Regions from separate parts of the Kitasatospora sp. NPDC097691 genome, predicted to be linked through region 1. Evidence: riboswitches for the same ligand, from Rfam matches in the RefSeq annotation. Region 1 holds a riboswitch; each other region holds the start of a gene.
The links. Region 1 has a riboswitch for cobalamin ahead of metE (5-methyltetrahydropteroyltriglutamate--homocysteine S-methyltransferase). Riboswitches for the same ligand answer to the same signal wherever they lie in the genome.
Positions count from the first base shown of each region.

Region 2: linked by a shared signal. The riboswitch ahead of ABTY56_RS10530 (FecCD family ABC transporter permease) and the one ahead of metE (5-methyltetrahydropteroyltriglutamate--homocysteine S-methyltransferase) in region 1 are both predicted to bind cobalamin.
Region 3: linked by a shared signal. The riboswitch ahead of ABTY56_RS10675 (ribonucleoside-diphosphate reductase subunit alpha) and the one ahead of metE (5-methyltetrahydropteroyltriglutamate--homocysteine S-methyltransferase) in region 1 are both predicted to bind cobalamin.
Region 4: linked by a shared signal. The riboswitch ahead of nicT (Nickel transporter NicT) and the one ahead of metE (5-methyltetrahydropteroyltriglutamate--homocysteine S-methyltransferase) in region 1 are both predicted to bind cobalamin.

Region 1 is NZ_JBEORY010000001.1:79,617-87,131, forward strand. It holds gene metE (5-methyltetrahydropteroyltriglutamate--homocysteine S-methyltransferase) at 1-2,138, opposite strand, end outside; cobalamin riboswitch at 2,299-2,523, opposite strand; gene mmsB (3-hydroxyisobutyrate dehydrogenase) at 2,691-3,575, opposite strand; gene ABTY56_RS00345 (enoyl-CoA hydratase/isomerase family protein) at 3,572-4,645, opposite strand; gene ABTY56_RS00350 (acyl-CoA dehydrogenase family protein) at 4,645-5,787, opposite strand; gene ABTY56_RS00355 (CoA-acylating methylmalonate-semialdehyde dehydrogenase) at 5,793-7,292, opposite strand.
Region 2 is NZ_JBEORY010000011.1:16,249-23,763, reverse strand. It holds gene ABTY56_RS10555 (ATP-binding protein) at 1-197, opposite strand, end outside; gene ABTY56_RS10550 (GNAT family N-acetyltransferase) at 392-868, opposite strand; gene ABTY56_RS10545 (nuclear transport factor 2 family protein) at 879-1,262, opposite strand; gene ABTY56_RS10540 (ABC transporter substrate-binding protein) at 1,406-2,398, opposite strand; gene ABTY56_RS10535 (ABC transporter ATP-binding protein) at 2,451-3,221, opposite strand; gene ABTY56_RS10530 (FecCD family ABC transporter permease) at 3,311-4,393, opposite strand; cobalamin riboswitch at 4,488-4,639, opposite strand; gene sodN (superoxide dismutase, Ni) at 4,722-5,117, opposite strand; gene sodX (nickel-type superoxide dismutase maturation protease) at 5,375-5,737, shown strand; gene ABTY56_RS10515 (CGNR zinc finger domain-containing protein) at 5,777-6,364, opposite strand; gene ABTY56_RS10510 (amino acid ABC transporter ATP-binding protein) at 6,492-7,292, opposite strand; gene ABTY56_RS10505 (amino acid ABC transporter permease) at 7,289-7,515, opposite strand, start outside.
Region 3 is NZ_JBEORY010000011.1:49,844-57,358, forward strand. It holds gene ABTY56_RS10660 (glycosyltransferase family 2 protein) at 1-713, shown strand, start outside; gene ABTY56_RS10665 (glycoside hydrolase family 26 protein) at 719-1,846, shown strand; gene ABTY56_RS10670 (glycosyltransferase family 39 protein) at 1,843-3,759, shown strand; cobalamin riboswitch at 3,833-3,964, shown strand; gene ABTY56_RS10675 (ribonucleoside-diphosphate reductase subunit alpha) at 4,155-6,554, shown strand; gene ABTY56_RS10680 (ribonucleotide-diphosphate reductase subunit beta) at 6,575-7,515, shown strand, end outside.
Region 4 is NZ_JBEORY010000019.1:113,405-120,919, forward strand. It holds gene rpsR (30S ribosomal protein S18) at 1-58, opposite strand, end outside; partial or broken gene ABTY56_RS16365 (CobW family GTP-binding protein) at 74-1,251, opposite strand; gene rpsN (30S ribosomal protein S14) at 1,257-1,562, opposite strand; gene rpmB (50S ribosomal protein L28) at 1,562-1,798, opposite strand; gene rpmG (50S ribosomal protein L33) at 1,938-2,102, shown strand; gene ABTY56_RS16385 (type B 50S ribosomal protein L31) at 2,143-2,391, shown strand; gene ABTY56_RS16390 (helix-turn-helix domain-containing protein) at 2,545-3,117, opposite strand; gene ABTY56_RS16395 (EamA family transporter) at 3,317-4,171, shown strand; gene nicT (Nickel transporter NicT) at 4,361-5,476, opposite strand; cobalamin riboswitch at 5,509-5,724, opposite strand; gene ABTY56_RS16405 (ArsR/SmtB family transcription factor) at 5,806-6,189, shown strand; gene ABTY56_RS16410 (CDP-glycerol glycerophosphotransferase family protein) at 6,244-7,515, shown strand, end outside.

The sequences.
Region 1 (7,515 bases):
ACGCGTGGGGAGTGGATGTCCCAGACGCCTGGGCCGACCTCGCGCGGGTACCCGGCCTCGGCCAGTTCGCCGGCGACCTCCATGTGGGAGCGGGTGGCCTCCAGGGAGATGACGTCCGCGTCGAGGTCGTCGATCGCGGTCATGATCGCGCCGAACTCGGCGTAGCACATGTGGGTGTGGATCTGGGTGTCGGCGCGGACGCCGGAGGTGGCGAGGCGGAAGGCCTCGGTGGCCCAGTCCAGGTAGGCCGGGCGGTCGGCGGCGCGCAGCGGCAGGGTCTCGCGCAGGGCCGGCTCGTCGACCTGGACGACGGCCGCGCCGGCGGCCTCCAGGTCGGTGACCTCGTCGCGCAGGGCGAGGGCGACCTGACGGGCGGTGTCGGCGAGCGGCTGGTCGTCGCGGACGAAGGACCAGGCGAGCATGGTGACCGGGCCGGTGAGCATGCCCTTGACCGGGCGGTCGGTCAGGCCCTGGGCGTAGCCGTACCAGTCGACGGTCATCGGGTGCGGGCGGGAGATGTCCCCGGCGAGGACCGGGGGCCGTACGTAGCGGGTGCCGTAGGACTGCACCCAGCCGTGCCGGGTGGCGAGGTAGCCGGTGAGCTGCTCGGCGAAGTACTGGACCATGTCGTTGCGTTCGGGCTCACCGTGGACGAGGACATCCAGTCCGGCCTTCTCCTGGTAGGCGATGACCTCGCGGACCTCGGCCTCCATCCGCTCGCGGTAGGCGGCGGCGTCGATCCGGCCGGCCGTCAGGTCGGCGCGGGCGAGGCGCAGTTCGGTGGTCTGGGGGAAGGAGCCGATGGTGGTGGTCGGCAGCAGCGGCAGGGCGAGGCGGGCGCGCTGGGCTTCGGCGCGCACGGGGTAGGGCTGGGAGCGGCGGGTGTCGTCCGTGGTGACGGCGGCGGTGCGGGCGCGTACGGCCGGGTCGCGGGTGATCGGGGAGTCGGCGCGGGAGGCGAGGTCGGCGCGGTTGGCGGCGAGTTGGGCGGTGATCGCGCCGGTGCCCTCGCGCAGGCCGCGGGCGAGCAGCGCCGCCTCGGCGGCCTTCTGCCGGGCGAAGGCGAGCCAGCGGGAGATCTGCGGGTCGATGTCGCGTTCGGCGGTGGCGTCGATCGGGACGTGCAGCAGCGAGCAGGACGGCGCGACGTCGACGGTGTCGGCGAGGCCGAGCAGGGTGGCCAGGGTGGCGAGCGACTTCTCCAGGTCGTTGATCCAGATGTTGCGCCCGTCGATCACCCCGGCGACCAGGCGCTTGCCGGGCAGGCCACCGGCGGCGGCGAGGTCGTCCAGGTTGCCGGCGGCGGGGCCGGTGAAGTCCAGCGCCAGGCCGTCGACCGGGGCCTTGGCGAGGACGGGCAGGGCGTCGCCGAGGCGGTCGAAGTAGCTCGCGACCAGCAGCTTCGGCCGGTCGGTGAGGGCTCCGAGGTCGCGGTAGGCGCGGGCGGCGGCGTTCAGTTCGGCGGGGGTGCGGTCCTGGACGAGGGCGGGCTCGTCCAGCTGGACCCAGGTGGCACCGGCCGCCCTCAGGGCGGCCAGCAGCTGTGCGTAGACGGGCAGCAGCCGGTCCAGCAGGGTGATCGGCTGGAAGTCGGCGGCGACGCCGGGCGCGGGCTTGGCGAGCAGCAGGTAGGTGACCGGGCCGACCAAGACTGGCCGGGCCTCGTGGCCGAGTGCCAGCGCCTCGGCCAGTTCCCCGACGGCCTTGGCCGGGTTCGCGGCGAACACCGTGTCGGGGCCCAACTCGGATACCAGGTAGTGGTAGTTGGTGTCGAACCACTTGGTCATCTCCAACGGCGCGACGTCCTGGGTACCGCGCGCCATGGCGAAGTAGCCGTCCAGCGCGTCGGCCTCGACCGCGTCCCGGTGCCGGGCGGGGATCGCACCGACGGCGACGGTGGTGTCCAGCATGTGGTCGTAGAGCGAGAAGTCACCGGTCGGGACTTCCTCGATGCCGGAGTCGGCGAGCTGCTGCCAGTTCCCCCGGCGCAGGTCGGCGGCCGTGGCCAGCAGCACCTCGGCGGCGACCGCGCCCTTCCAGTACCCCTCGATCGCCTTCTTCAGCTCCCGGCCCCGGCCCTGGCGGGGGTAGCCGTACACGGTGGCGAGGGTTGCCGCGGCTGCGGACTTCGCTGTCAAGGGACTCTCCTTCGCGAGCCTGATTCCTGATCCCCGGGACGGGACGAGGGCGCGAAGGAGTGACGAAACCGGGCGGCGGCCGCCGTGAAGGCGCGTGCCTGATCCGCCTGGTGTGGTCGCCGACCCGCCCACGAGGTCACCGGATGGCCGCACGCGGATCGTCCGCGGGCGGGCAGTGGCAGGTCTTCGGACTCACCGGCACGCCCACCCCTTCGAGGGGGCGGACACCTACTGGCCGTCGCTTCCCAGACCCGTCCGGGCCCAGTGCGTATGACGGCGGTCGTTCCGGTTCACCGCTGCGGGGCAGTCCCGGATTCCCACCGGGTTCCCTCTTACGACGCGCCTGCCTGGCGGACAGGGCGAACCAGCTGCACGGCCAGCTTAGGGGCAAACCGCCGGGACGGGGGTGTAAATCACGTGTGGCGTCCGCATGGTGAGACTCCGTCACCGTCACCGGTGCCGTCCGGGGCCCCGAAACGCACCGTGGGCTCGAAGTTGGCGCGGCGGGCGGCGCGGCGGGCGGCGCGGCGACCAGGATCGTCTCGTAGCCGGTCACGTGCCGTCCTTCCTGAGAGTGGTGATGATCGCCGAGAAGTCCAGTCCGGTGCCCTCGGCGGCCGCGAAGTCCGCGTACAACTGCGCCGCCTTGCGCCCGAGTTCGGTGGGCAGGCCCGCGGCCTCGGCGGCGCCGGCGGCCAGTCCGAGGTCCTTGGCCATCAGCGCGGCGGCGAACCCGGCGGCGTAGTCCCGGTTGGCCGGGCTCGCCGGAACGGGCCCGGGGACGGGGCAGTTGCTGGTGAGCGCCCAGCACTGCCCGGAGGCGGTGGAGGCCACCTCGAACAGGGCCTGGTGGCTGAGCCCGAGACTCTCCCCGAGGACGAAGGCCTCGCTGACCCCGATCATCGAGACGCCGAGGATCATGTTGTTGCAGATCTTCGCGGCCTGTCCCGCCCCGGAGGCGCCGCAGTGCACGACCTTGCGGCCGATCGCGGCCAGCAGCGGCTCGACCTCGGCGAAGTCGGCCTCGTCGGCGCCGACCATGAAGGTCAGGCTCGCGGCCTCGGCGCCGGGCACTCCGCCGGACACGGGCGCGTCGACGGCCCGGTGCCCCGCGGTGCGGGCCAGGTCGGCGGCGACCCGGGCGTCCCCGACGGCGATGGTGGAGCAGTCCACGAACAGTGCCCCGCGGGCGGCCGCGGTCAGGCCCTCGTAGGCGTCCAGCACGTGCCGCCCGGTCGGCAGCATGGTGATGACCACCTCGGCTCCTGCCACCGTCTGCTCCGCCGACGCGGCGACGGCGATCCCGTGCCCCGCCGCCCGCTCACGGGCGTCCGCCGAGAGGTCGTAGCCGGCCACCCGGTGCCCGGCCTTGACGAGGTTGGCGGCCATCGGGCCACCCATCTTGCCCAGTCCGACGAATCCGATGGTCAGGGTCACCAGCGCTCCAGGGGGGTGGTGGTGGAGAGGCCGAGCTCGCGCTCACCCAGCGGGGCGAAGTAGCGGGCCACGGTGGCGGGTTCGACAGCGCCCAGCGTGGCCGGGCTCCATTTCGGCGAACGGTCCTTGTCGATCACCTGCGCCCGGATCCCCTCCGCGAGGTCCGGCGTGGAGAGCGCCGCGCAGGAGGTGCGGTACTCCTGGTCCAGTACGGCCTCCAGCGGGCCGAGCGCCCGGGCTCGGCGCAGGGCCGCCAGCGTCGCCTTCACGGCGGTCGGGGAGTTGGCGGTGATCCGGTCGACGGCCTTCTTGGCCTCGGGTTCACCGCTCTCCCGGAGGCGGTCGAGGATCTCCTCGACGGTGCCGGCCGCGTAGCAGCTGTCGATCCACGCGCGCTGCCCGCCCAGCGAGCCCGTCGGCGCGGGCTCGACGTGTCGCTCCAGGGCGTCGTGCACCGGCAGCTCGGCGAGGTCGTCGAGCAGCGCCGGCACCCGTTCGGAGGGCAGGAAGTGATCCGCGAGCCCGCAGACCAGCGCGTCCGCCGCGCCGACCGATCCGGCGGTCAGGGCCAGGTGGGTGCCCAGCTCGCCGGGTGCCAGGGCGAGCAGATACGTGCCGCCCACGTCGGGGACGAAGCCGATGCCGGCTTCCGGCATGGCGATGCGCGTGGTCTCCGTGACGATCCGCACGCTTCCGTGGGCGGAGACGCCGACGCCGCCGCCCATGACGATGCCGTCCATCACAGCCACGTACGGCTTCGGGTAGCGCGCGATGCGGGCGTTGAGCCGGTACTCGTCGCGCCAGAACTCCTCGACCGCGCCCGGGTCCCCGCCGGTGGCGGCGCGGTGGATGGCGACGATGTCGCCGCCGGCGCAGAAGGCCCGGTCCCCGGCGCCGGTGATGACGACGCTCTCCATCCGGTGGTCCTTCTCCCATGCGTCCAGGGCCTCCGCGATGCGCAGCACCATGGTGTGGGTGAGGGCGTTCAGGGCTGCGGGCCGGTTGAGGACGATGAGGCCGGCCCGGCCCTCGCGCCGGAGGATGACCTCGTCCAGGTCGGAGCCGGGCATCACGCGGCCCCGGTCAGGCCGCGGGCGACGATGACGCGCATGATCTCGTTGGTCCCTTCCAGGATCTGGTGCACCCGCAGGTCGCGGACGATCTTCTCGATGCCGTATTCGGCCAGGTAGCCGTAGCCGCCGTGTAGTTGGAGCGCCTGGTTGGCGACCTCGAAGCCGGTGTCGGTGGCGCAGCGCTTGGCCATCGCGCACAGTTGCGGGGCGCGTGGGTCCCCCCGGTCCAGGGCGTTCGCCGCCCGCCACACCAGCGCCCGGGCGGCCTCCAACGCCGTTGCCATGTCGGCGAGTCGGAACTGCAGGGCCTGGGCGTGTAGGAGGCGCGCACCGAAGGCCTCGCGGTCCGCCAGGTAGCCGGTGGCCCGCTCCAGGGCGTCCTGCCCGCCGCCGAGGGAGCAGGCGGCGATGCCGAGGCGGCCGCCGTTCAGCCCGTTCATGGCGATCCGGAAGCCCTCGCCCTCGCCTCCCAGGAGGCGGCCGGCGGGCAGCCGGACACCGTCCAGCCGCACCTGCCGGGTGGGCTGGGCGTTCCACCCCATCTTCTTCTCGTTCGGCCCGAACGAGACCCCGGGGTCGCCCCGCTCGACGACGAACGCGGAGACCCCGTCGGCCCCCGGCCCACCGGTGCGGGCCATCACCAGGTAGACCTCGGCAGCCCCGGCGCCGGAGATGAACTGCTTGACGCCGTCCAGCACCCAGTGGTCGCCGTCCCGGCGGGCCCGGGTGGTCAGCGCCGCGGCGTCCGAGCCCGCGCCCGGCTCGGTGAGGCAGTAGCTGGCGGGGGTCTCCATCGCGCAGAGTCCCGTCAGCCAGCGGGCGCGCTGGGCGCCGTCGCCGTAGCGGTCGACCATCCAGGCGACCATGTTGTGGATGGACAGGTAGGCGGCGATGGACGGGCAGCCGGTCGCCAGCGCCTCGAAGACGAGCACGCCGTCGGCTCGGGTCAGCCCGGATCCGCCGGACTCGTCGCGGACGTACACGCCGGCCAGGCCCAGGTCGGCGGCCTTGCGCAGGACGTCCACGGGGAAGTGCTTGGTCTGGTCCCACTCGACGGCGTTCGGCGCGAGGTGTTCGCGGGCGAAGGCCCGGGTCGTGTCGACGATCGCGAGTTGATCGTCGGTCAGGTGCGTGTGCACGGCGTTCACCCCATCGTCGGCATGGTGAAGCTCGCGCCCTCCTTGACCCCGGAGGGCCAGCGCGAGGTGACGGTGCGGGTGCGGGTGTAGAAGCGGACGGAGTCCGGCCCGTGCTGGTTGAGGTCGCCGAAACCGGAGCGCTTCCAGCCGCCGAAGGTGTGGTAGGCGATCGGCACCGGGATGGGCACGTTGACACCGACCATGCCGGTGTTCACCCGGCGGGCGAAGTCCCGGGCGGTGTCGCCGTCCCGGGTGTAGATGGCGACGCCGTTGCCGGACTCGTGCTCGCTGGGCAGGCGCAGCGCCTCCTCGTAGTCGGCGGCGCGGACGACGGTCAGCACCGGGCCGAAGATCTCCTCCCGGTGGATCCGCATGTCCGGCGTCACCCGGTCGAACAGCGAGGCGCCGAGGAAGTAGCCGTCCTCGTGCCCCTCCAGGCGGAAGTCCCTGCCGTCGACGACGAGTTCGGCGCCCTCCTCGACCCCGATGTCCAGGTAGCCGCGGACGCGTTCCAGGGCGTCGCGGCCCACCAGCGGGCCGAAGTCGGCCGAAGGGTCGTCCGAGCGGCCGACCTTGAGCGCGGCGATCCGCTCGACCAGCTTCGCCACCAGGGCGTCCGCGGTCTCCTCCCCCACCGGGACGGCCACCGAGATCGCCATGCAGCGCTCGCCGGCCGAGCCGTACCCGGCGCCGACCAGCGCGTCGGCCGCCTGGTCGAGGTCGGCGTCCGGCATCACGATCATGTGGTTCTTCGCCCCGCCGAAGCACTGCGCGCGCTTCCCGTGCGCGGCGGCCGTGGCGTACACGTACTGCGCGATCGGCGTGGACCCGACGAAGCCGAGCGCCTGCACCCGCGGGTCCTCCAGCAGGGTGTCCACCGCCTCCTTGTCGCCGTTGACCACGTTGAGCACGCCCGGCGGCAGCCCGGCCTCCAGGAACAGCTCGGCCAGCCGCAGCGGCACCGAGGGGTCCCGCTCGGAGGGCTTGAGGACGAAGGCGTTGCCGCAGGCCAGCGCGGGCGCGGCCTTCCAGAGCGGGATCATCGCGGGGAAGTTGAACGGGGTGATGCCGGCGACGACGCCGAGCGGCTGGCGCATCGAGTACACGTCGATGCCGGTGCCGGCGTTGTCGCTGAACTCGCCCTTCAGCAGGTGCGGGATGCCGGCGGCGAACTCCACGACCTCCAGGCCGCGTTGGAGGTCGCCGTGGGCGTCGGCGACGGTCTTGCCGTGCTCGGCGGAGAGCAGCCGGGCCAGCTCCTCCTTCTCCTGCTCGACCAGCTGCAGGAAGCGCAGCAGCACCCGGGCGCGGCGTTGCGGATTCCGGGCCGCCCACGCGGGCTGGGCCTGCGCGGCGTCGGCGATCACCGCCTCGGCCTCGGCACGGCTCGCCAGCGGCACCCGGGCCTGCACCCGGCCGGTGTTGGGGTCGTACACGTCGCCGAAGCGGCCAGAGGTGCCGGCGACGGGCTTGCCGCCGACGAAGTGGGTCAGTTCACGGACCATCGGTTCCTTCTCTCGACAGGATCGGGGAGAGGAGGAGTGGAGGCCGCCGCCGACGGGCGGGCGCACGGTGGCGCGGCCCCGCGGCGTCACGGTGGCGGTGGCGGTGGCATGACGAACCGTCAGAGCAGGTGAGCCTGAGCCCCGGCAGTCGTCGGCACAGGACAGCCAGGAGCAGCGGAACGGGAGCAGCCCGGAGTCATGCGTGTCGTCTCCATCCTCGTGG
Region 2 (7,515 bases), on a different contig from region 1:
GGCACCGCCTGCTGCAGCAGGATGGCGCAGGCCTCGTCGACCGCGATCCGCAGGTCCTCGATCTCGTCGAGGGTGAAGTCCAACCGGGCCGCCAACCCGGCCGTCGCTGTTCGCAGCACGGAGAGGTAGGCCCCCGCCGCGGGGAGCCGGACCTCCACGAAATCCTGAACACCGAGATCGCCGTCGATCTGGGACACCCTTGCCTCCTGGGTGACGCGCTGTGCTTGCTTGGTACCCCGCTTGTTACCCCGGCTTGCCGCCCCTCAAAGGAGGCACCGGGTTGCGGATCCGCCATCACTCTGCCTGACCGTCGCACCCCGGCTCGGGGTTACTCATGGTAAGGCATTGCGACGCAGGGTGGCAGACCCTTTCCCGGACTCTGTCGGTCCGCTCAGCGGCGGCCGGCGGCGGCGAGCGCCTCGTCGGTCAGCCGGTACACGGTCCACTCGTCCATCGGCACCGCGCCGATCGACTTGTAGAAGTCGATCGACGGCTGGTTCCAGTCCAGCACCGACCACTCCACCCGGGAGTAGCCGCGCTCCACGGCGATCCGGGCGAGCTCCAGCAGCAGCGCCTTGCCGTGGCCGCCGCCGCGCGCCTCCGGGCGGACGTACAGGTCCTCCAGGTAGATCCCGTGGGTGCCGCGCCAGGTCGAGAAGTTGCGGAACCAGAGCGCGAAGCCCACCGGCTCGCCGGTGGTCCCGTCCTCGGCGATCAGGCCGAACACGGCCGGGTCGGCGCCGAACAGGGCCTCGCTCAGCTGCTCCTCGGTGGCCACGGCCTCGTGCGCGGCCTTCTCGTACTCCGCGAGCTCGCGGATCATGGCGTGGATGACGGGAACGTCGGTGGCGACGGCGGTGCGGATCATGCCAGCGAGCCTACTGCGCGGGCCCCGTCTCGTCCCAGGCCTGGACGGAGGTCTGGTCGACGATCCGCCCGTCCCGCAGGTCGGCCATCGAGGCCATCAGCACCCGGACGCCGTCCGGGTAGCGGCAGGACTCCAGGAAGGCCACGTGGTCGCCCTGGACCACCACCTGCTCCAGCTTGTGGGTCATCTCGCGGCCGTAGATGTCGCTCAGCATGGCGCCGATCTCCTCCAGCCCGTGCATCACCAGGGGGTGGCTGGGCTGGGTCTTCCGGTCGACCACGCGCAGTTCGGCGTCCTCCGCGTAGAGCGCCAGGAGGGCGTCGGCGTCGCAGCGTTCGATGCCCTCGCGCAGTGCGCGGGTGTCGAAGGCGGCGGGGGCCGCCATGGTGGTCATGATTCGCTCCTCCGGTCGGGGTCCGTCGGCTCGTACCTAGAGCCTACGCCCGGCGTCACCGACCGGAGGGGCCCGGAACACCGACCGGAACGGCATGGAACACCGACCGGAGGGGCCGGGGTCACGGCCGGGGAACCCGGCGGTCAGCGGGCCGGCACGGTGCGCAGGTAGTCGGCCAGGGTGCTGATCGCGGCCGGGTTGCGCGGGCTCTCCACCAGGTCGACGTAGTCCAGTACGAAGATCCGGTCGTTCCTGATCGCGGAGACGCCGGCCAGCGGCGGGAAGGACCTGAGGAACCTCCGCTTCTCCTCGGCGCCCGGGGTCGCGTAGTCGTTGATCACGATCACCTCGGGGTCGCGCTGCACCACGCTCTCCCAGCCGGCGGTGACCCAGGTGTCGGCGAGGTCGCCCATGATGTTGGTCCCGCCGGCCTTGGCGATGATCTCGTTGGCGGCGGCGAACTTCCCGGCGGTGTACGGCTTGTCCTGTCCGCTGTCGTACAGGAAGACGGACGGGCGGCGCTCGGGCTGCGGGACGGCGGCGATCCGGGCCCTGGCGTCGGCGATCAACCGGTCGGCGCGGTCCCTGACGTCGAAGATCTCGCCGAGGTTGGCCAGGTCCGTGTAGAGCGCGTCCAGCGGGTCCATCACGCCGCGCTCGGTGCCCTTGCCGCTGCGGCAGGACTCGCTGAGCACGTACGAGTCGATGCCGAGGGCCTTGAACGCCTGCGGGGTGACTCCGCTGCCCTCGTCGAAGCCGTAGTGCCACCCGGCGAGTACCAGGTCGGCCTTGGCGTCCAGGGCGATCTCCTTGGTGAGCACCTTCTTGGAGAGCCAGGCGGTCTGCTGGTAGCCGTCCTTCCACGGCACCAGGTCGACCTTGCCCTTGTCGTCGGGCATGACGTAGCCGGCCATCCGGTCGGCGAGGCCGAGGGAGAGCATCAGCTCGGTGATGTTGACGTCGTTGGTGACCACCCGGGCGGGCTTCTGCGGGAAGGTCAGCTCCCCGCCGCAGTTCCGTACGGTCACCGGGTAGTGGGCGGAGCCGGTCGCGGCCTCCCGGGGGGCGATCTCCGCGCCGCAGGCAGTGAGTCCGAGGACGAGCAGGGCGGCGGTGGCAACGGCCTTGGTGCGCACGGTGGTTCCTTCGGTGGGTGGTCCGGGCGCCGGTGGTTCGGGCGCCGGTGGTTCAGGTGTCGGTGAGCCGGGTGTCGGGGGAGCGGTCGAGGCGGTCGAACAGCAGCTGGAGGGCGCCGGTCCCCGGGTGCCGGACCGGCGTGGCCCGGACGCCGAACACCTCGGCCAGCAGGGCGGGGCGGAGCACCTCGCCGGGCGGCCCGGAGGCGACGATCCGGCCGGCCCGCAGGACGTACAGCAGGTCGCAGTGGCTCGCCGCCAGGTTGAGGTCGTGCAGCGCGGTGAGCACCGTCGGGCCGGCCTCGCGGGCCAGTGCCAGGACCTCCAACTGGTGGGCGATGTCCAGGTGGTTGGTGGGTTCGTCGAGCACCAGCAGGCGTGGCTCCTGGACCAGCGCGCGGGCGAACAGAACCCGCTGCTTCTCGCCGCCGGACAGGCTCAGGAAGCCCCGTTCGGCGAGGTGCCCGGCCCGGACCTTGCGCAGAACCTCGGCGCAGCGCTCCCGGTCGCCGTCGGTCGGGCCGCCGAGGCCGCGCCGGTGCGGCAGCCGGCCCATGGCGACCACCTCGGCCACCGTGAAGTCGAACTCGGCGAAGTGCTCCTGGGTCAGGGCGGCGACCCGCCGGGCCGTCTCGCGCGCGGAGAGGGCGTGCAGGTCGTCGCCGTCGAGCCGGACGGCGCCGCCGGCCGGCCTGAGCACCCGGTAGACGCAGCGCAGCAGCGTCGACTTGCCGCTGCCGTTCGGCCCGACCAGGCCGACCACCTGCCCGGCGGCGGCCGCCAGGCTCACCTCGTGGACCAGCCTGGTGCCGGCCGGCTCCACCGAGACGGTGTCGACGTCGAGGTCCTGGGCCTTCGCCGGATCGGGCGGGGCGGTCGAGCCGGTCGAGCCGGGGGTGTGGATCGCGTCGGTCACCGTCGGCCTCCGAAGGCGTGGCCGCGCCGGCGCATCATCAGCAGGAAGGCGGGCACGCCGAGCACGGCGGTGAACACCCCGACGGGCAGTTCGGCGGGTGCCAGCAGGCTGCGGGAGGCGATGTCGACCCAGACCAGCAGCAGGGCCCCGGCGAGCGGGGCGACCAGCAGCACCCGGCGGTGCGCGGCGCCGACCAGCATCCGCGCCAGGTGCGGCACCAGCAGTCCGACGAAGCCGATCGCCCCGCTGACCGCGACCAGCGTGCCGGTGACGGCGGCGGTCACCACGAACAGTTCGCGGCGCATCCGGTCCGGGTCCACGCCGAGCGAGGCGGAGGTCTCGTCGCCCATGGCGAGCGCGTCCAGCCGTCCGGCGGCGCAGCCGAGGTGGGCGAGGCCGGCCAGGACGGTGCAGGCGGCGATCGGCACCGAGCCCCAGGTGGCGCCGCCGAGGCTGCCGAGCAGCCACATCATGGCGTCCCGGGCGGCTTCGCCGCGGTCGGCGGCGAAGACCATCAGGGTGGTGGCGGCGGAGAAACCGTAGGACAGGGCGGTGCCGGTGAGCACCAGCCGCAGTGGCGTGAGCCCGTACGCGGTGCGGGCGGCGAGGTAGACCAGCGTCATCGCGAGCAGTGCGGAGCCGAAGGCGGAGGCGGAGATCGCCCACACCCCGAGCGAGGCGAAGGCGCCGAACAGCAGGACGGCGTTGGCGCCGACGGCCGCGCCGGAGGAGATGCCGAGGACGAAGGGGTCGGCGAGGGCGTTGTGCACCAGCGCCTGGACGGCGACCCCGGTGGCGGCCAGACCGGCGCCGACCACGGCGGCCAGCACGGTGCGCGGCAGCCGGATCTCCCAGACGATGGCGTACGCGGCCGCCTCGTCGGCGTCCAGCCGACCACCCGTCAGTCCGGCGCCCAGCAGCCGCAGTACGTGCGGGAGCCCGATCCCGGAGGAGCCGAACGCGACCCCGCACACCAGCGAGACCAGCAGGGCGGCGCCGAGGCCGACGGCGAGCGGGAGCACGGGTATTCGGCGGACGGGCGGGCCGCCGGCCACGCGGTTCTCGGGTGCGCGGTTCACGGGTGCGCCTTGCCTCGGGCCGCGGGTGCGCCGGGGCGGGCGCCGGCCGGGGGCGTGCCCGGGCGCCGTCCCCCTCGCAGTCCGCGGCGAGTCGTCGGGAGTCAGCGGCCGAGGGTGATCGGGCTGGCGCGGCCGCACCGCTGGTACGGGCCGTGCTCACCGTTGCGGGTCAGCGCCGGATTCACACCGGACTTCCCCCTCGGACGCCCTGGCAGCATAACAGGCACTCAGCACCTGCACCCCTTACCGGGGTCGGGTCGGACGTGAACGCACGACCGCCCCCGTCCGGCGGTGCGGACGGGGGCGGTCGGGTGGCGACGCGTCAGGCTCAGGCCTGCTTGGTCTCCCAGAAGATCTTGTCGACCTCGGCGATCAGGTCCAGCAGGGCCTGGCCGGTGGCCGGGTCGGTGGACGCCTTGGCGGCCGAGGCGGCCTTCAGGGTGTCGTTGATCAGCTGGTGCAGCTGCGGGTACTTCTCGAAGTGCGGCGCCTTGAAGTAGTCGCTCCACAGCACCGAGATGTGGTGCTTGACGGCCTCGGCGCGCTGCTCCTTGATGATGACGGCGCGGGCGCGGAAGTGCGGGTCCTCGTTGGCCTGGTACTTCTCCTGGGTGGCCTTGACCGACTCGGCCTCGATCCGGGCCTGCGCCGGGTCGTACACGCCACAGGGCAGGTCACAGTGGGCGTGAGCGGTGGCACGCGGTGCAAACAGACGAGAGAACATGGGAGTCCTTCCTTAGATCGTCTTCCCGCGCCCGAGATTACCCTTCCGTCCTCGTGGTTTCGCGATCGGGCGGTGGGCCTAGGGCAAAAGGCGGACCCGGAACCGGGGTAATCCGGACATCGAAGAGGTGACGGTCCGTACGGCAGACTGGGGGCGGGCGTGCGGGAGGAGGAGTCGTGGCACGGAGCACGGAAGCGGAGGGCCCGGCCCGGGGCGGCGTGTTGCCGTTCGGGGTCGTCGACGTGGCGGGCCCGTCGATGGTCCCGACCCTGCGCGAGGGCGACCGGCTGCTGGTCCGCTACGGCGCGCCGATCCGGCCGGGGGCGGTGGTGCTCTTCCGCCACCCCTTCCAGCAGGACCTGCTGGTGGTGAAGCGGGCCGCCGGGCGTCGGACCGGGGGCTGGTGGCTGCTCTCCGACAACCACCCAGTGGACAGCGACAGCCGCAGCTACGGCGTGGTCCCGGACGAGCTGGTGCTCGGCCGGGTGCTGCTGCGGCTGAGCCCGCGCCCGGCCTGGCTGGCGCCGGGCCGCCGGCTGCAGCGGCTGCTGCTCGCCCCGCGGCTGGCGCGGGTGCCGGGCCTGGCCCGCCGCCTCGGTGCCTGGGTGGAGGACGTCTAGCCCTCCGGAACGGCCCGCGGGCCGTTCCCCTGGCTGCGGCTACGCCCCCGAGCCCAGTGCGGCCTCCGCCTCCTGGCGCTTGCGGGCCCGGTAGGCGGCGACGTTGGCCCGGGTCGCGCAGCGGTCCGAGCAGTAGCGGCGGGAGCGGTTGGTCGAGGTGTCCAGGTAGGCGTTGTGGCAGGGCGCGGCCTGGCAGATGCCCAGCCGGTCGGCGCCCAGCTCGGTCAGGTGGACGGCCAGGCCCATGCAGGCGACCGCGCTGAAGTGCGCGGTGGCGGTCGGCGAGTTGTCGGCCAGGTGCAGGTGCCAGCGGGGCCGTCCGGCGTCGTCCAGGTAGTCGTGCCCGGAGATCAACGGGCTGACGGGGTACTCCATCAGCAGGCTGTTCAGCAGGTCGACGCCGCGGGTCTCGTCCCCTTCGGCGGCGGCCTCGAAGACCCCGCGCAGCCGGGTCCGCACCGCCCGCAGCCGGGGCAGGTCGGACTCGTCGGCGAGCGCGGCGGCCCGTGAGGAGTCGGAGAACAGGGCACGCACCGCGTCCACGGAGGTCAGCGTGTCGGTGCCGCGCTCGGGCTCCTCGGTGTTCACCAGCCGAACGGCGAGATCGGCGTACGAGGCGAGCTCCACGGCGGTCCTTCCAGAGAATCGGTAACGGGCTGACTGCTTCCAGCCTATTACCCGAGTGGGGCTCCAGCGACCCACACGGGCGTCGGCGCCCGGCAGGAGCTGCCTGCCGGGCGCCGACGGAAGGTGCTCAGAGCACCTTGGAGAGGAACGCCCTGGTGCGTTCGTGCTGCGGGTTCGTGAGGACGTCGCGCGGGTTGCCGGACTCGACCACCACACCGCCGTCCATGAACACCAGCGCGTCACCGACCTCGCGGGCGAAGCCCATCTCGTGGGTGACGACCACCATGGTCATGCCCTCCTCGGCGAGGCCGCGCATGACGTCGAGCACGTCGCCGACCAGCTCCGGGTCGAGCGCCGAGGTGGGCTCGTCGAAGAGCATCAGCTTGGGCTTCATGGCCAGCGCGCGGGCGATCGCGACGCGCTGCTGCTGGCCGCCGGAGAGCTGCGAGGGGTAGTTCTTCGCCTTGTCGGAGAGCCCGACCCGCTCCAGCAGGGCCATCCCGCGCTCGCGGGCGTCGGCCTTGCTCTCCTTGCGGACCTGCACCGGCGCCTCGATGACGTTCTCCAGCGCGGTCATGTGCGGGAAGAGGTTGAAGTGCTGGAACACCATGCCGATGTCCCGGCGCTTCTCGGCGACCTCGCGGTCCCGGAGCTCGTGCAGCCGGTCGCCCTTCATCCGGTAGCCGACCAGCTCGCCGTCCACCGAGAGGAGACCGCCGTTGATCTTCTCCAGGTGGTTGATGCACCGCAGGAAGGTCGACTTGCCGGAGCCGGAGGGGCCGACCAGGACGAACACCTCGCCCTTGCGGACTTCGAGGTCGATGCCCTTGAGCACCTCCACCAGGCCGTAGGACTTGCGCACGCCCTGGGCCTCGACCATGAGGTGGGTCGCGGCGTCCCCGGTTTGCGGCTTCGTCAGATCGGTCATACGTGGCCACCTCCTTCGAGGCCCGTGACCACGTCGTCCTTGGCCTTCGGCACGGGCTTGCCGGCGAAGAGCCGGCGCAGTCGCTGCAGCGGCGTGGGCGGGAGCACCCGGTTGGCGCCGCGCGCGTAGTGGCGCTCGATGTAGTACTGGACCACGGTGAGGATCGAGGTCATCAGCAGGTACCAGATGCTGACGACGAGCAGCAGCGGGATGGTCTGGAACG
Region 3 (7,515 bases), on a different contig from region 1:
CGCTGATCGGCCACTCCGAGGACGTGCACACCGGCTTCGACCTGCGCCGCCTCGGCTGGGACCTGCAGTACATACCCGTCGCGCTGGCCACCGGCGTCTGCCCGGACAACGTCGGCGGCTTCTTCAACCAGCAGTACCGCTGGTGCACGGGCTCCATGAGCCTGCTCGGCAGCAAGAAGTTCTGGCAGACCAAGCTCCGGCCGGTCACCCGCGCCTGCTACCTGTCCGGGTTCTTCTACTACATCCACACCGCACTGTTCACCGTCGTCTCGCCGCTCGTCCCGATCGTCCTGCTGCTCGCCCGGCCCGACCTGATCCGCTGGCAGAACACCGCGCTGGTACTGCCCGGGCTGCTCTACGCCACGGTCGTCTTCCCGCTCTGGCACCGCAACCCCTACCGGCTGGAGGCCTGGGCCGCCCGCATGATGTACGGCTGGGCGCACGTCTTCGCCATCTGGGACATCGTGCGCCGCAACCGGATGGCCTGGCAGCCGACCGGCTCCAGCGGCGCCAAGAAGAACAAGACCCGCCGGTTCTGGATCGCCGTCATCGCCTGGGGCGGTGGGACGGCCCTGCTCTGGGTGCTCCTGAGCATCTGGCGGATGCTCACCATGGGCCCGCTGAACTTCGCCCTCGTCCTCGCCTCCGGCCTGTTCTACGCCACCATCGTGGGCCGGGTCCTCGTCCAGCCGCGCCCCACGGAAGCAGTGTGATCGCCATGACCGCCCACCCCCGGCGGACCGGGAGGCTCCGCCGCCGGCTGGCGCTCCCGCTGCTGACGGCCGGCCTGCTGCTCGTCACCGCCTGCGGCCCCGAGGACCCGGGCTTCGCGATGCAGGAGGGCCTCGCCCAGCCCGCCCCGGCCACCACGGGCACCACCGGCGCCACCGGCGCCGCTCCGGGCCCGGCGACCGGCGGCACCGCGGCCGCCTCCGGGGCCGCCGCCGCCTCCGCGGCCGCCAAGCCCAAGGCCCTGCCGGCCGGCGTCCCGTACGACGTCACACCGCTGCTCAAGCCCCCCCACAAGTACCTCGGCGCCGCCCTGCCCGATGTCCCCGCCTCGATGGACGCGCTGGGCCCCTACAGCGCCACGATCGGCAAGCAGCCCAACGTCCTGGAGTACTACGCCCACTGGAAGGGCGGCTTCGACACCGCCGGCGTGCGGCGGATCTACGAGGCGGGGGCGCTGCCCTACATGGCCTGGGAACCGTACGACCACTCGCTCGCCTCGATCGCGGCCGGCGACACCGACGACTACGTGCGCGGCGTCGCCAAGGCCGTCGCCAAGCTCAACCTGCCGATCGCCGTCAGCATCGCCCACGAGATGAACGGCGACTGGTACCCGTGGGGCCGCCAGGCCTCCAGCCCGGCGGACTTCGTCGCCGCCTGGCGCCACGTCCACGACATCTTCGACCAGGCCGGCGCCACCAACGTGATCTGGGTCTGGAGCCCCAACATCACCGACCCCGCGCCCAACACCCGCCTGGCGCCGTACTACCCCGGCGACACCTACGTCGACTGGGCCGGCATGACCGGCTACTTCACCAAGACCGGGCCGAAGACCTTCGACACCCTGTACGGGCCGACCATGGCCGAGATCCGCACCTTCTCCACGAAGCCCTTCTTCATCAGCGAGACCGCCTCCGAGCAGGGCAAGCGCCAACGCGCCGACATCGACCAGCTGTTCTCCGGGCTGGAGGCGCACGACGACCTCGTCGGCTTCGTCTGGTTCAACATCGTCAAGCGGGCGGACTGGCGGGTCGAGGCCGTCCCGGACACCCTCGCCGCCTTCAAGCAGCGCGTGTCCGACCCCCGCTACGGCTTCGACATCCGGAACCCCCGATGAGCACTGACTCCGACTTCAACCCGTTCGCCCCCATCCCGCGCCGCCGCCGCACGCCGCAGGGCGACACCCCGCCCGACGGCGCCGGGCCCGGAGGGACCGCGCCCGGCGGTACTGCGCCCGACGGCGCCGAGCCCGGCGGGACCGCGCCCGGCGACGCCCAGCCCGGCGGTACCGCGTCCGGCGGGACCGCGCCCGGCGACGCCCAGCCCGGCGGCACCACGCCCGGCCGCGCCTCCCGCCGCCGGGCCGCGCAGTCGCACCCGAGCGTCCCCGGGCCCCGCACGGACACCGCCGCACCGGCCGCGACCGCCGAGACCGCCACGAAGACCGCGAACACCGCGCCCGCCGCGGCCGTGGACAACCCCGACGGCATCGAGCTGGCCCCGTACACCATCCCGCAGGTCCCGGCGATCGGCTGGGACCCGGGCACCAGCCCGCGCCGCCGCTGGATCGCCCGCGCCCTGCTCGGCGCCGTCCTGGCCGTCCAGGCCGCACTCTCGCTGCGCCTGCTCGCCGCCGCGCACCCCGACGAGGCCGCCGCCATGGTCGCCGGCCGCCGGCAGCTCGCCCACCTGATGCACGGCACCCCGGTCACCACCGACCTGGTCGACCGGATCAACGGCTCGCCCTGGCTCTACCCGCCGCTGGCGGGTGCGGCCGCGAACGCCAACGGCATCTGGGGCACCCGACTGCTCAGCCTCGGCTTCGCGCTGCTCACCACCGTGCTGCTGTACTCGCTGACCCGGCGGCTGTTCAACGAGCGGGTCGCGATCTGCGCGATAGCCGTCTACGCCGTCCTGCAGTCCACCGTCGTGGTCGGCTTCTACGCCGCCCCCGAGTCCCTCGCCGTGCTGCTGGTCGCCCTCGCGGCCTGGGCCACGGTGTTCACCGCCCGGCGACATCCGGCACTGGTCCTGACCGCCGCCCCGGCCGCCGCGCTCGCCTGCGCCGTCGCGTACTCCGCGGCCTTCGCCGTGCCCGCCCTGGTCGGCCTCGCGCTGGCCACCGCCCGTCCGCACCGCCGGTGGGGCCCGGCCGCCCTGCGCGCGCTGCTGTCGGCCGTCGGCACCGTCGTCCTGCTGCTCCCGTACGGCACGCTGGGCAAGGTCGCCGGGTGGTCGCCCTCGCACGGCAACGCCCCCGGCTCGGCCCGCGCCATCCTGCTCTCCACCGTCCAGTGGAGCGGCCTGTTCACCGTCCTCGCGGTGGCCGGCACGATCGCCTACGCCCGCCGCGAGCAGATGAACGAGCACGACGCGCCCGAGCGGAACACCGTTCCCACCACGCGCGGCCACCGCGCCCTGCTCGGCACCGTGCTGACCGCCACCGCCCTGCTCGTCCCGGCCGCCCACCTGTGGACCGGCACCTCCGGCGCGCTGTTCCGCCACCTCGGCTACGGCATGCTGCTGGCCGCCCCGCTCGCCGGGGTCGGCCTGACCCGGCTGGTCGGCGCCCACTTCCGCCACCCCCAGCTCGGCATCCTGGTCTGGGTCGCGGTGCTCGCCCTCGGCCTGGAGCAGTCCGCCCTGCGCTACCAGAACGGGCCCGACTCCGGCCGCCTGCTGGCCGTCCTGCGGGTCCACACGGTGCCCCAGGGGCGCTACCTGACCGAGGTCGACGGACTGGCCGAGTACTACCTCGGCGCGGTCAGCGAGCCCGAGCAGTGGGTCTCCGCGCGCACCGGCACGGAGTACCGCGACGCGGCCGGGGTGCAGCACCACGGGGACGACGGGAGCGTCGCCGCGATCCGCGACGGCTGGTTCACCATGGTCGTCCTCGACAGCACCGCGCCACGGGCCACCGACCGGGCCCTGAGCGCCGCGCTGGCAGCCGGCGGGCAGTACCGACTGGTGGCGCAATTCACCTCGCCGACCGGCGATTCGAGCACGTACAAGGTCTATCTCAAGCACTGACGGGCCGGAGGGCCCGCCCACACCCGCGACACGACAGCCACAACATATGGTGCCGCCGCAGGGCGGCGGCACTACATGTATGCTCACTCCTGCTGTCGATGCAGGGGAACCCGGTGCGAATCCGGGACTGCCCCGCAGCGGTGTGCGGGCGGCTGGAGCAGCTGTCCCCGCGAGTCCGAGTACCTGCCGGCGGCGTGCGCCACGGCCCTCCCGCAGAGGCCGCGCCAGCACCAGAACCACACCTCCGGGCCTCGCGGGCGGGCCGGGGAGACACCGTCGCGCGACGCCGTTTGCGTTCGTGCCGTGCTCCCCTGCCCCGACCGGCCCGAGGCCCCGATCACCGCCGCCGATCGCCGCCAGGAGAGAGCGCCTTGACCACCGCTGCCTCAGCCACCCTGCCCGCCCAGGGCTCCGGTACCGCCTTCACCGACCGGACGGTCTCCGATCCCGGCGGCGCCCTGCTGCGGCTGCTCACCGACCGCAGTGTCGACCTCCCCGAGGTCGACCCCGGCCATGTCGCCGCCGCCGCGCTGCGCGGCCGCCACGCCGGCTCGGACTTCGCCGAGCTGCGCGGGCTGGCCGTGGACGCCGCCGCGTCGATGATCGCCGAGGACCCCCAGTACTCGAAGCTCGCCGCCCGCCTGCTGGCGCTGGAGATCGTCGACGAGGCGAACAGCCAGGGCGCCACGTCCTTCTCCGCCTCGATCGCCGTCGGCCACGCCGAGGGCCTGATCGGCGACACCACCGCGGACTTCGTCGCCAAGCACGCCGCCGCGCTGGACGCCCTGATCGACGCCGCGGGCGACGACCGCTTCGAGTACTTCGGCCTGCGCACCGTGCAGTCCCGCTACCTGCTGCGCCACCCGATCACCCGCAAGGTGGTCGAGACCCCGCAGCACTTCCTGCTCCGCGTCGCCTGTGGCCTGGCGGTCGGCGACAACGAGCAGTCGGTGCGCGAGGTGGCCGAGCTGTACGGCCTGATGAGCCGCCTGGAGTACCTCACCTCCTCGCCGACGCTCTTCAACTCCGGCACCCGCCACCCGCAGATGTCGAGCTGCTACCTGCTCGACTCCCCGCTGGACAACCTGGACTCGATCTACAACCGCTACGCGCAGATCGCCCGCCTGTCCAAGCACGCCGGCGGCATCGGCCTGTCCTACTCGCGCATCCGCTCGCGCGGCAGCCTGATCCGCGGCACCAACGGCAAGTCCAACGGCATCGTGCCGTTCCTGCGCACCCTCGACTCCTCGGTCGCCGCCGTCAACCAGGGCGGCCGCCGCAAGGGCGCCGCGTGCGTCTACCTGGAGACCTGGCACGCCGACATCGAGGAGTTCCTGGAGCTCCGCGACAACACCGGCGAGGAAGCCCGCCGCACCCACAACCTCAACCTGGCGCACTGGATCCCGGACGAGTTCATGCGCCGGGTCAACGCCAACCAGGACTGGTCGCTGTTCTCCCCGGCCGACGTGCCCGAGCTGGTCGACCTGTGGGGCGAGGAGTTCGACGAGGCCTACCGCAAGGCCGAGCAGGCCGGCAAGGCCGTCCGCACCATCCCCGCGCAGACCCTCTACGCCCGCATGATGCGCACCCTGGCGCAGACCGGCAACGGCTGGATGACCTTCAAGGACGCCTCCAACCGCGCCGCCAACCAGACCGCGCTGCCGGGCCGCACGGTGCACTCCTCCAACCTGTGCACCGAGATCCTGGAGGTCACGGACGACTCCGAGACCGCCGTCTGCAACCTGGGGTCGGTCAACCTCGGTGCGCACGTGGCCGCGGGCGCCTCGGCCGACGACCTGCTGGGTGCGATGGACTGGGAGCGCCTCGACGCCACCGTCCGCACCGCCGTCACCTTCCTCGACCGCGTGGTGGACATCAACTTCTACCCGACCACCGAGGCCGGGACGTCCAACTCCCGCTGGCGCCCGGTCGGCCTCGGCGTGATGGGCCTGCAGGACGTCTTCTTCAAGCTGCGGCTCGACTTCGACTCCGCCGAGGCCGCGCGGCTGTCCACGCTCATCGCCGAGCGCATCATGCTCACCGCGTACGAGCGCTCCGCCGACCTGGCCGAGCAGCTGGGCCGCCACGAGGCGTACGGCGAGACCCGCGCCGCGCGCGGCGAGCTGCACATCGACCACTTCCCGACGGCCGCCCCGCAGTGGGCCGACCGCTGGACGGCGCTGCGCGCCCGGATCGCCGAGACCGGCCTGCGCAACTCGCTGCTGCTGGCCATCGCGCCGACCGCGACCATCGCGTCCATCGCCGGCGTGTACGAGTGCATCGAGCCGCAGGTGTCCAACCTGTTCAAGCGCGAGACGCTCAGCGGTGAGTTCCTGCAGGTCAACCCGTACCTGGTGCGCGAGCTCAAGGACCTCGGCGTGTGGGACCAGCAGACCCGCGACTCGCTGCGCGACGCCAACGGCTCCGTGCAGGAGCTGAACTGGCTGCCGGCCGAGGTCCGCTCGCTGTACCGGACGGCCTGGGAGCTGCCGCAGCGCGCGCTGATCGACCTGGCTGCGGCCCGCATGCCGTACCTGGACCAGAGCCAGTCGCTGAACCTGTTCATGGCGGCGCCGACCATCGGCAAGCTCAGCTCGATGTACGCCTACGCGTGGAAGGTCGGTCTGAAGACCACCTACTACCTGCGCTCGCGCCCGGCGACCCGCATCGCCCAGGCCGCCTCCGGCGCGGCCCGCACCGCCGTGCCGGTTCCCGCCCCCACCATGACCCAGGCCGAACAGGACGCCATCGCCTGCTCCCTGGAGAACCCCGAGTCCTGCGAGGCCTGCCAGTGAGCACCCCCGACGACCGCAAGATGCTGCTCGACGCCGGCTTCGAGCTGACCCTGCGCCCGATGCGCTACCCGTCGTTCTACGACCGGTACCGGGACGCGATCAAGAACACCTGGACCGTGGAGGAGGTGGACCTGCACTCCGACGTCGCCGACCTCGCCAAGCTGAGCGAGGGCGAGCGGCACATGATCGGCCGGCTGGTCGCCTTCTTCGCGACCGGTGACTCGATCGTCGCGAACAACGTGGTGCTGAGCCTCTACAAGCACATCAACTCGCCCGAGGCGCGGCTGTACCTCTCCCGGCAGCTGTTCGAAGAGGCCGTGCACGTCCAGTTCTACCTGACGCTGCTCGACACCTACCTGCCCGACCCGGAGGACCGCGCGGCCGCGTTCGACGCCGTGGAGAACATCCCCTCCATCGCGCAGAAGGCCAAGTTCTGCTTCAAGTACATGAACGCGGTCGACCACATCGACTCGCTGCAGACGAAGGAGGACAGGCGGGCGTTCCTGCTCAACCTGATCTGCTTCGCGGCGTGCGTGGAGGGCCTGTTCTTCTACGGCGCGTTCGCGTACGTGTACTGGTTCCGGTCGCGCGGTCTGCTGCACGGCCTGGCCACGGGTACCAACTGGGTGTTCCGCGACGAGTCCATGCACATGGACTTCGCGTTCTCCGTGGTGGACACCGTCCGCGAGGAGGAGCCCGACCTCTTCGACGACGAGATGGCGAAGCAGGTCACGGAGATGCTGGAGGAGGCCGTCGAGGCCGAGCTCCAGTTCGCCCAGGACCTGTGCGGTGACGGCCTGCCCGGCATGAACACCGCCTCGATGCGGGAGTACCTGCAGGCGGTCGCGGACCAGCGCCTGGCGCGTCTGGGCCTGCCGATCCGGTACGGGTCGACCAACCCGTTCGGCTTCATGGAGCTGCAGAACGTCCAGGAGCTGACCAACTTCTTCGAGCGCCGGGT
Region 4 (7,515 bases), on a different contig from region 1:
TGCCGGCCGCGATCAGGTGGTCGGGCCGGTTTCTCGGCGGGGCGGTTCGGTTGCGCATGGCAGCGGGGTCCTTTCAGTGGACGGGGTCGAGCAGGTCCCGGAAGGCGTCGGGCAGGGCCTTCCAGCCGGGTTCGCCGGCGGCGAGTTCGGTGTCGGTGAGCAGGCAGGAGTCGAGCAGGGCGGTGATGCCGTCCGCGTCCAGCCCCTCCGCGGTGAAGCTGAGCTGCTGGACCCGGTCGCCGTGCAGGGGTGCCAGTCGAGGGCGGCGGCGGCCCGGCGCGTGGGCGGGTAGAGCTCCCAGGCCGCGTCGGGGAGGGCGGTGAGCCAGGGCCCGCACTCCTCGACCGTGAGGTCGGCCCCCGCCGCGTCCCAGGCCAGCAGCAGGTCGGGACGGTTGGCCAGCCAGAAGCGACCGCGGCTGCGCTGTGCCGCCGGGACGAGCAGTTCCAGCGCCTCGTGCAGCCGCCCCGGGTGCAGCGGCCGGCGGCGTTCCCACACCAGGGTGGTGACGCCCGCCTCGTCCCGCTGCTGCGGCAGCAGCGCGATCGCCGGGTTGACCCGGTCGCGGGCGGCGGCGACGTCGAAGCCGCCGAGCGCGGCCCGGGTGAGGGTGCCGGTGCCGAGCCGGACGACCCGGGCGGTGGCGTAGAGCTGACGCAGCAGCGCGAGCCCCGGCGCGTGCGCCGTGGCGCGCGGGACGGCGAGGGTGGTGGCGTACTCGATCTGGTGGGCGAGCGCCTCCGCGCGGGTCCGCTCGTCCCGCCCGGCGGTGTGCTCGCCGTGAGCCACCAGGTCGTCGGGGACGGACAGTTCGCCGATCAGCCGGTCCGGGTCGACCGCGGTGACCACGCCCGCGAGTTCGACGACGTCCGCGAGCTGTCGCCCGTCCGCCTCGCCCGCGGCGATCACCTCCACGGCCGGGTGCGGGTCGCTGCCGCCCCACAGTTCGACGATCGCGAGTCCGTAGCGGCCCTCGTCGGCGATCTCCAGCAGCCGGGGCAGCAGGTCCTCGCGCAGGGCGCAGCACGGGCAGTCGTTGGTCAGCGGTACGTCGTCCACGTCGAACGCCCCTCCGGCGTCGCGCAGTTCGCGGTGGACCAGGCCGAGCGAGGCGTCCCGCAGGTCGTGCCGCAGCACCACCGCCTCCACCGCGGCGGCGGTCAACTCCTCGACGGCGGCGCGGCGCTCGTCGGCGTGCAGCCCGGCGACGACGACCACCGGCAGCTTGATCCCGTCCGGGTCGGCCGTCATGCCGCTCACCAGCCGGCCTTGCGGACGCCCGGCAGGTGGCCGGCGTGGGCGTGCGTGCGGAGGTTGATCCGGGAGAGGCCGAAGGCGCGCAGGTAGCCGCGGGGGCGACCGTCCACGGCGTCGCGGTTGCGGATCCGGGTGGCACCGGCGTCGCGCGGCCGGCGGGCGAGTTCGGCCTGCGCGGCGGCGCGCTCGGCCGGGTCGGTGCCGGGGCCGGCGATGGTCCTCTTCAGTTCGGCCCGGCGCTCTGCGTATCGCGCGACGACGGCGCGTCGCCGCTCGTTCTTGGCGATCTTGCTCTGCTTGGCCATCAGACCTTCTCCCCCCGGGCCCGGATGCGGGCGACGGCGGCCTCGATGCCGATCGCGTCGACGGTGCGGATGCCCTTGGCGCTCAGCGCGAGGCGGACGTACCGGCCCTCGCTGGGCAGCCAGTAGCGCTTGCGCTGGATGTTGGGGTCGAAGCGGCGGGGGGTGCGGCGGTGCGAGTGCGAGATCGCGTTGCCGAAGCCGGGTCGGCGGCCGGTGAGTTGGCAGCGGGCAGACATGGGTGCTTCTTGCTCCCTGGCGTCCGGGAATGGGCAGGACGGAGCTCACGTTACACTAGATGAAAATGACATCCATTTCCGTGTACGGTTTCGGCCCAGCACCCCGAACACCAGCACCCAGGCCCCAGGAGGACACCCCGTGGCCCGCAGCGAACTGCGCCCCGTCATCAAGCTCCGCTCCACCGCCGGCACCGGATTCACGTACGTGACCCGCAAGAACCGCCGCAACGACCCGGACCGGATGGTCCTGCGCAAGTACGACCCGGTCGCGGGCCGGCACGTCGACTTCCGCGAGGAGCGCTGAACACCCCCGCACCCGACCGACCCCCAGGAGGAACCCAGCCATGAAGCCCGGAATCCACCCCGCCTACCGCCCGGTCGTCTTCCGCGACAAGGTCGGCGGCCTCGCCTTCCTGACCCGGTCGACGGTCACCGCCGACCGCACCGTCGAGTGGGAGGACGGCAACACCTACCCGGTGATCGACGTGGAGATCTCCTCGGCGAGCCACCCCTTCTACACCGGCCAGTCCCGCGTGCTCGACACCGCGGGGCGGGTCGAGCGCTTCCGCCGGCGGTACGGCGACCAGCACTGAGAACGTCGCAACGGCGCCTCCCGGGCGGGGAGGCGCCGTTGCGGCATGCCATGACAGCGGTCCGGAACGGGGGTCCGAGACGGGGCCCGAGACGGGGGCGGCGACAGGATTCGGCGGCAGGGCGCGGCGGCAGGGGTCAGCGCGGCGGCAGGGTCAGCGCGGCGGCGGCACGGAGACCACCATGGTCAGCGCCAGCGTCCGCTCGCCCGCGTTGCGGTAGGCGTGCGGGTACGAGGCGTCGAAGGAGACCGTGCCGCCGACCGGCACCAGGTGCTCGCGCTCGTCGTGCACCAGGGTCAGCTCGCCCTCGTCGACCCGGACGATCTCCACCGTCCCGGCCGGGTGCGGGTCCGAGGAGTACTCCTCGCCCGGCTCCATCCGCCAGCTCCACAGCTCCAGCGGGCCGGGCGCCTCGATCCCGTGCAGCAGGATGCCGGTTCCGCCGGCCGACCCGGCCCACAGCGGCACGGCCTGGTCGGCCGGCACGATCCGGACGTCCGGACCCCTCTCGTAGTCGAGCATCGTGGCGATCGAGACGCCCAGTGCGTCGCCGAGCCGGACGACGGTGGCCACGCTGGGGTTGGTACGACCCTGCTCGATCTGGACGATCATGCCGCGGCTCACGCCGGAGCGGGCGGCGAGGGCGTCCAGGGTGTGGCCACGCTCGGTGCGCAGCCGCTTGAGGTTGCGGGCGAGGGCCCGGGAGACGAGGTCAGGATCCGGCACGCGGTCAGTCCTCCGGTGTGTCCACTGGTCGAAACAGTACGGAATAGTGTTCTGCAAGTTCAGTTTGTTGCACTACGCTGCCAGCCTCGGCAACGAGTCCACCCGACTGTACTTCGGAGTGCATTGTGCTGTCCTTGAATCCCTCCCCACCCGGCAGACCCACCGAGCCCACGAACCCCCTACGGCCCGGGGCCCGCCCGTGACCGCCCTGCTCGCGCTCTCCGCCAGCCTGCTCTGGGGCGTCGCCGACTTCGGCGGCGGCGCACTCGCCCGGCGGCTGCCCGCGCTCGCCGTGGTGGTCGCCTCCCAGGCGGCGGCCGCCGCCGTGCTGCTGGCCGCCGTCGTCGCCACCGGCGGCTGGACCGACGCCTCCCCCGCCCTCTGGTACGCCGTCGCGGCCGGGGTGATCGGCCCGTTCGCGGTCCTCGCCTTCTACCGGGCGCTCGCACTCGGCCCGATGGGCGTGGTCTCGCCGCTGACCACCGTCTCCGTCCTCGTACCCGTCGGCGTCGGCCTCGCCCTCGGCGACCGCCCGGGCCCCGGCCGGATCGCCGGGATCGCGGTCGCGGTGGCCGGCGTCGTACTGGCCGCCGGGCCCGAGCGCGGCGGCCGGGCCGCCGCCCGCAGCACACTGCTGCTCACCCTGGGCGCCGCCCTGAGCTTCGGCACGGTGATGGCCCTGATCGCGCACGCCTCGACCGGCGGCGGCCTGCTGCTGGTGCTGTGCGTCCAGCGGGTCTGCAACGTCGCCGTCGGCGGCGCCACCCTGCTGGCCGGCCTGCGTCGCTCCGGGGGTACGGCCGGCCTGCTGCCCGGACTGCGGGCCCGGCTGCCGCTGCTCACCGCGGTCGGGCTGGCCGACGTCATCGCCAACGCCGTCTTCGCGATGGCCTCGCACCGCGGCTCGGCCACCGTGGCCGCCGTCCTGTCCTCGCTCTACCCCGTGGTCACCGCGTTGATGGCCCGCGGGGTGTTCAAGGAGCGGCTGCGCCCGGTCCAGGTGGTCGGCGCCGGGCTCGCCGTCGCGGGCACCCTGCTGCTCGCGGCCGCATGAGAGTCGCTCATGACGCTGCCCCATGAGCCGTGCTCATGGGGCAGCGTCATGAGCCGGCCTCATGGCCCGAGGACATGAGCCGACCTCATGGGTGCCCCCCATGAGTCACGCTCATGCCGCACCCCCATGAGAGGCACTCATACCCCCGGCTCAGGACCCTTCAGGACCCTTCAGGACCTCTCGGCACCCTCAGGACCCCTCGGGCGCCCAGCGCTTCTCGACCCGGGCGAGCTTCCAGTACCCGATCGCCACCGCCCAGACCACCACGAACAGCCCGGCGATCGCGTAGCCGACGTTGTCCAGCGAGATGCCCGCGATCCAGCCGCTCACCGGGTCGGTCAGGTCGAGTTTCTCGTGCAGCACACCGACCAGCTCGATGGTGCCGATGATGAAGGCCACCGCGATCGACAGCCCCGTGATGGTCAGGTTGTAGTACACCTTGCGCACCGGGTTGGCGAAGGCCCACTGGTACGCGAAGTTCATGAACGTCCCGTCCAGGGTGTCGAACAGGCTCATCCCGGCCGCGAACAGCAGCGGCAGGCAGACGATCGCGTACCAGGGCAGCCCGGAGGCCGCACCCGAGCCGGCCATCACCATCAGGGTGACCTCGGTCGCGGTGTCGAAGCCCAGGCCCAGCACCATGCCGACCGGGAACATCTGCCCGGGCCGGGTGATCGACCGGGTGGCCCGGTTCAGCACCCGGGCCATGAAGCCGCGCGAGTCGAGGTGCGCCTCCAGCTCCGCCTCGTCGTACTGCCCGGCCCGCATCGCCCGGAACACCTTGAGGATCCCGAGCAGCGCCGCCAGGTTGAGCGCCCCGATCAGGTACAGGAACGCGCCGGAGGCCGTCGTCCCGACCATCCCGAGCCACTGGTGGGTGGTCGACTCGTCGTCCATCAGCGTGTTCGCCAGCTGCGCGCCGCCCGCCACCAGGGCGGCCATGACGACCACCATCGAGGAGTGCCCGAGGGCGAACCAGAAGCCCACCGAGACCGGCCGCTTGCCGTCCGCCATCAGCTTGCGGGTGGTGTTGTCGATCACCGCGATGTGGTCGGCGTCGAAGGCGTGCCGCATCCCGAGGGTGTACGCGGTGATCCCCAGGCCCACCCCGAAGACCTGGGTACCGACCGCGTACCGCTCGGGTGCCACCAGGAAGACGAGCGTCCCGAAGGCCACCACGTGCATGGCCAGGATCACGCCCATCAGCCCGGCCGTACGGACGGTGTCCTCGCGCCTCCACCGGAAGGTGGGCAACACGGAGGGCGCCGCCCCGGCGTCCGTGGCGGCGGTTTCGGGCAGGGTCATCTGCGGATCACGCTCCAGCACCTCGTGGAATCACTTCGTGAGATGCCGCGGCCGGTCTCCTGGCTTACGGGACACGCCCGTACCCGCCTTCCCGGGCACGCGAGGCGCCCAGTGACGTCGTGGGTACGGACGGCGCTCCCCCGCGGACGGGGGAACGGCCCGATCACAGTGGCGAGGGCCGCTCCGGACTCCGGACCCCTGAGGATCCGTCACCGGTCTTCCCGAGCACCACGGCGGGCTACACGGTAGGGCCAGGCCCCGACCCATGCAAGGCTGCGCACCTGCGCAGGTGTCCAGGATCACAGCTGCCTGCCTGCAAGAATGTCCGCATGCATCTCGTACCGACCGACCGCGCGGGCCACCGCACCATCGACGGACACCGGGTCTGCGAGGCCATCGCCGCGATCGGTGACGCCGCGCACGTCCGGTCCTGGGCCGAGCGGTTCTCGCTGCTCGCCGACCCTGGGCGACTCGCCCTGCTGCTCGCCCTCCACCGGGCCGGTCCGCTCGCCGTCACCGACCTCGCGGTCGCCACCGGCATGCGCGACCCCGCCGTCTCCCAGGCCCTGCGGCTGCTCCGCACGGCCGGCGTGGTCACCGGCGACAAGGACGGACGCGTCGTGCGCTACCGGCTCGTCGACCAGGACATGCGCCCCCTCCTCGACGAGTGCGCCGCCGCCGAGCACCACGAGCCCACCGCCGCGGCAGGCTGACCGACACTCGGGAAACACGGCCACGGCGGCACCCCGGATGAGTACGATCATGGTGTGCCGTCCCACCCCCACGCCTGGCCCGCCGACCGCTGGAACACCCGACCGGTCAAGGCCCGCGTGCTGGCGGTCGCCCGCACCCTCACGTCGGCCACCCGGGTCCTGGACGTCCTCACCCTGCTGGACCCGGAGGGCGTCGAGCGGTACTTCACCGTCAACCCCGGTTCCGCCTTCGCCGATCGCGCCCTGGACGAGTACCTGCGCGGCCTGCCCGGCTTCACCCTGCTGGACTGGGAGGACGCCGTCCGGCACCGCTTCGACCTGGCCGTCGCCTGCGCCGTGCACTCCTCCATGCACCGCCTGGACGCCCGGCTCGTGGTGCTCCCGCACGGCGCCGGCTACAACCGCCTGGTGACCGAGTCCACCGGCGACACGGTCAGCGCCGCTGGCCTCTCCCGCAACGAACTCACCCACCGCGGGCAGGTGTTCGTGGACGTCCTCGGCCTCTCCCACCCCGAGCAGCTGGACCGCCTGCGGGCCTCCTGCCCCGAGGCACTGGACGTCGCCCGGGTCGTCGGCGACCCGTGCTTCGACCGGATGCTGCGCAGCCTGCGCTCCCGCGACGCCTACCGCGCCGCGCTCGGCGCCGTCGACGGCCGACGGCTCGTCGTCGTCAACTCCACCTGGAGCGAGCACTCGTTATTCGGCCGCCGCCCCGACCTGCCCCAGCGCCTGGTCCGCCGGCTGCCCGCCGACGAGTACACCGTCGCCGTCGTCCTGCACCCCAACATCTGGAGCCGGCACGACCCCGAGGCCCTGCTCGGCGCAGCCCGCCGGATGGGCCTTCGCCTGGTCCCGCCGCACCAGGGCTGGCAGGCCGCCCTGGTCGCCGCCGACTGCCTGATCGGCGACCACGGCTCGGTCTCCGTCTACGGCGCCGCCCTGGAGCGGCCCACCGTGCTGGTCGCCACCGGCGCCGCCGAACTCGACCCGCGCTCCCCCGGCTACGCCTTCGGCCAGGCCGCACCCGTGCTCGACCCCGACGGCGACCTCGCCGCCCAGCTCGAACTGGCCCTGGGCAAACAGGACCCGGCCGCCCTGCGCCCGCTCACCGACCGCTCGCTGAGCCGCCGCGGCCGCTCCGCCGAGCTGCTGCGCCCACTGCTCTACTCCTTCCTGGAACAGCTGGACGAACCCGGGGACGAACCGCTCCTGCCGCCCTACCCCAGGCCGGTCCCGCGGCCGGGAACCACCGACGCGCCCACCGCGTACGACGTCGAGGGCGAGAGCGAGGGCACCGAGGTCAGCCTGCGGCGCTACCCCTTCGAC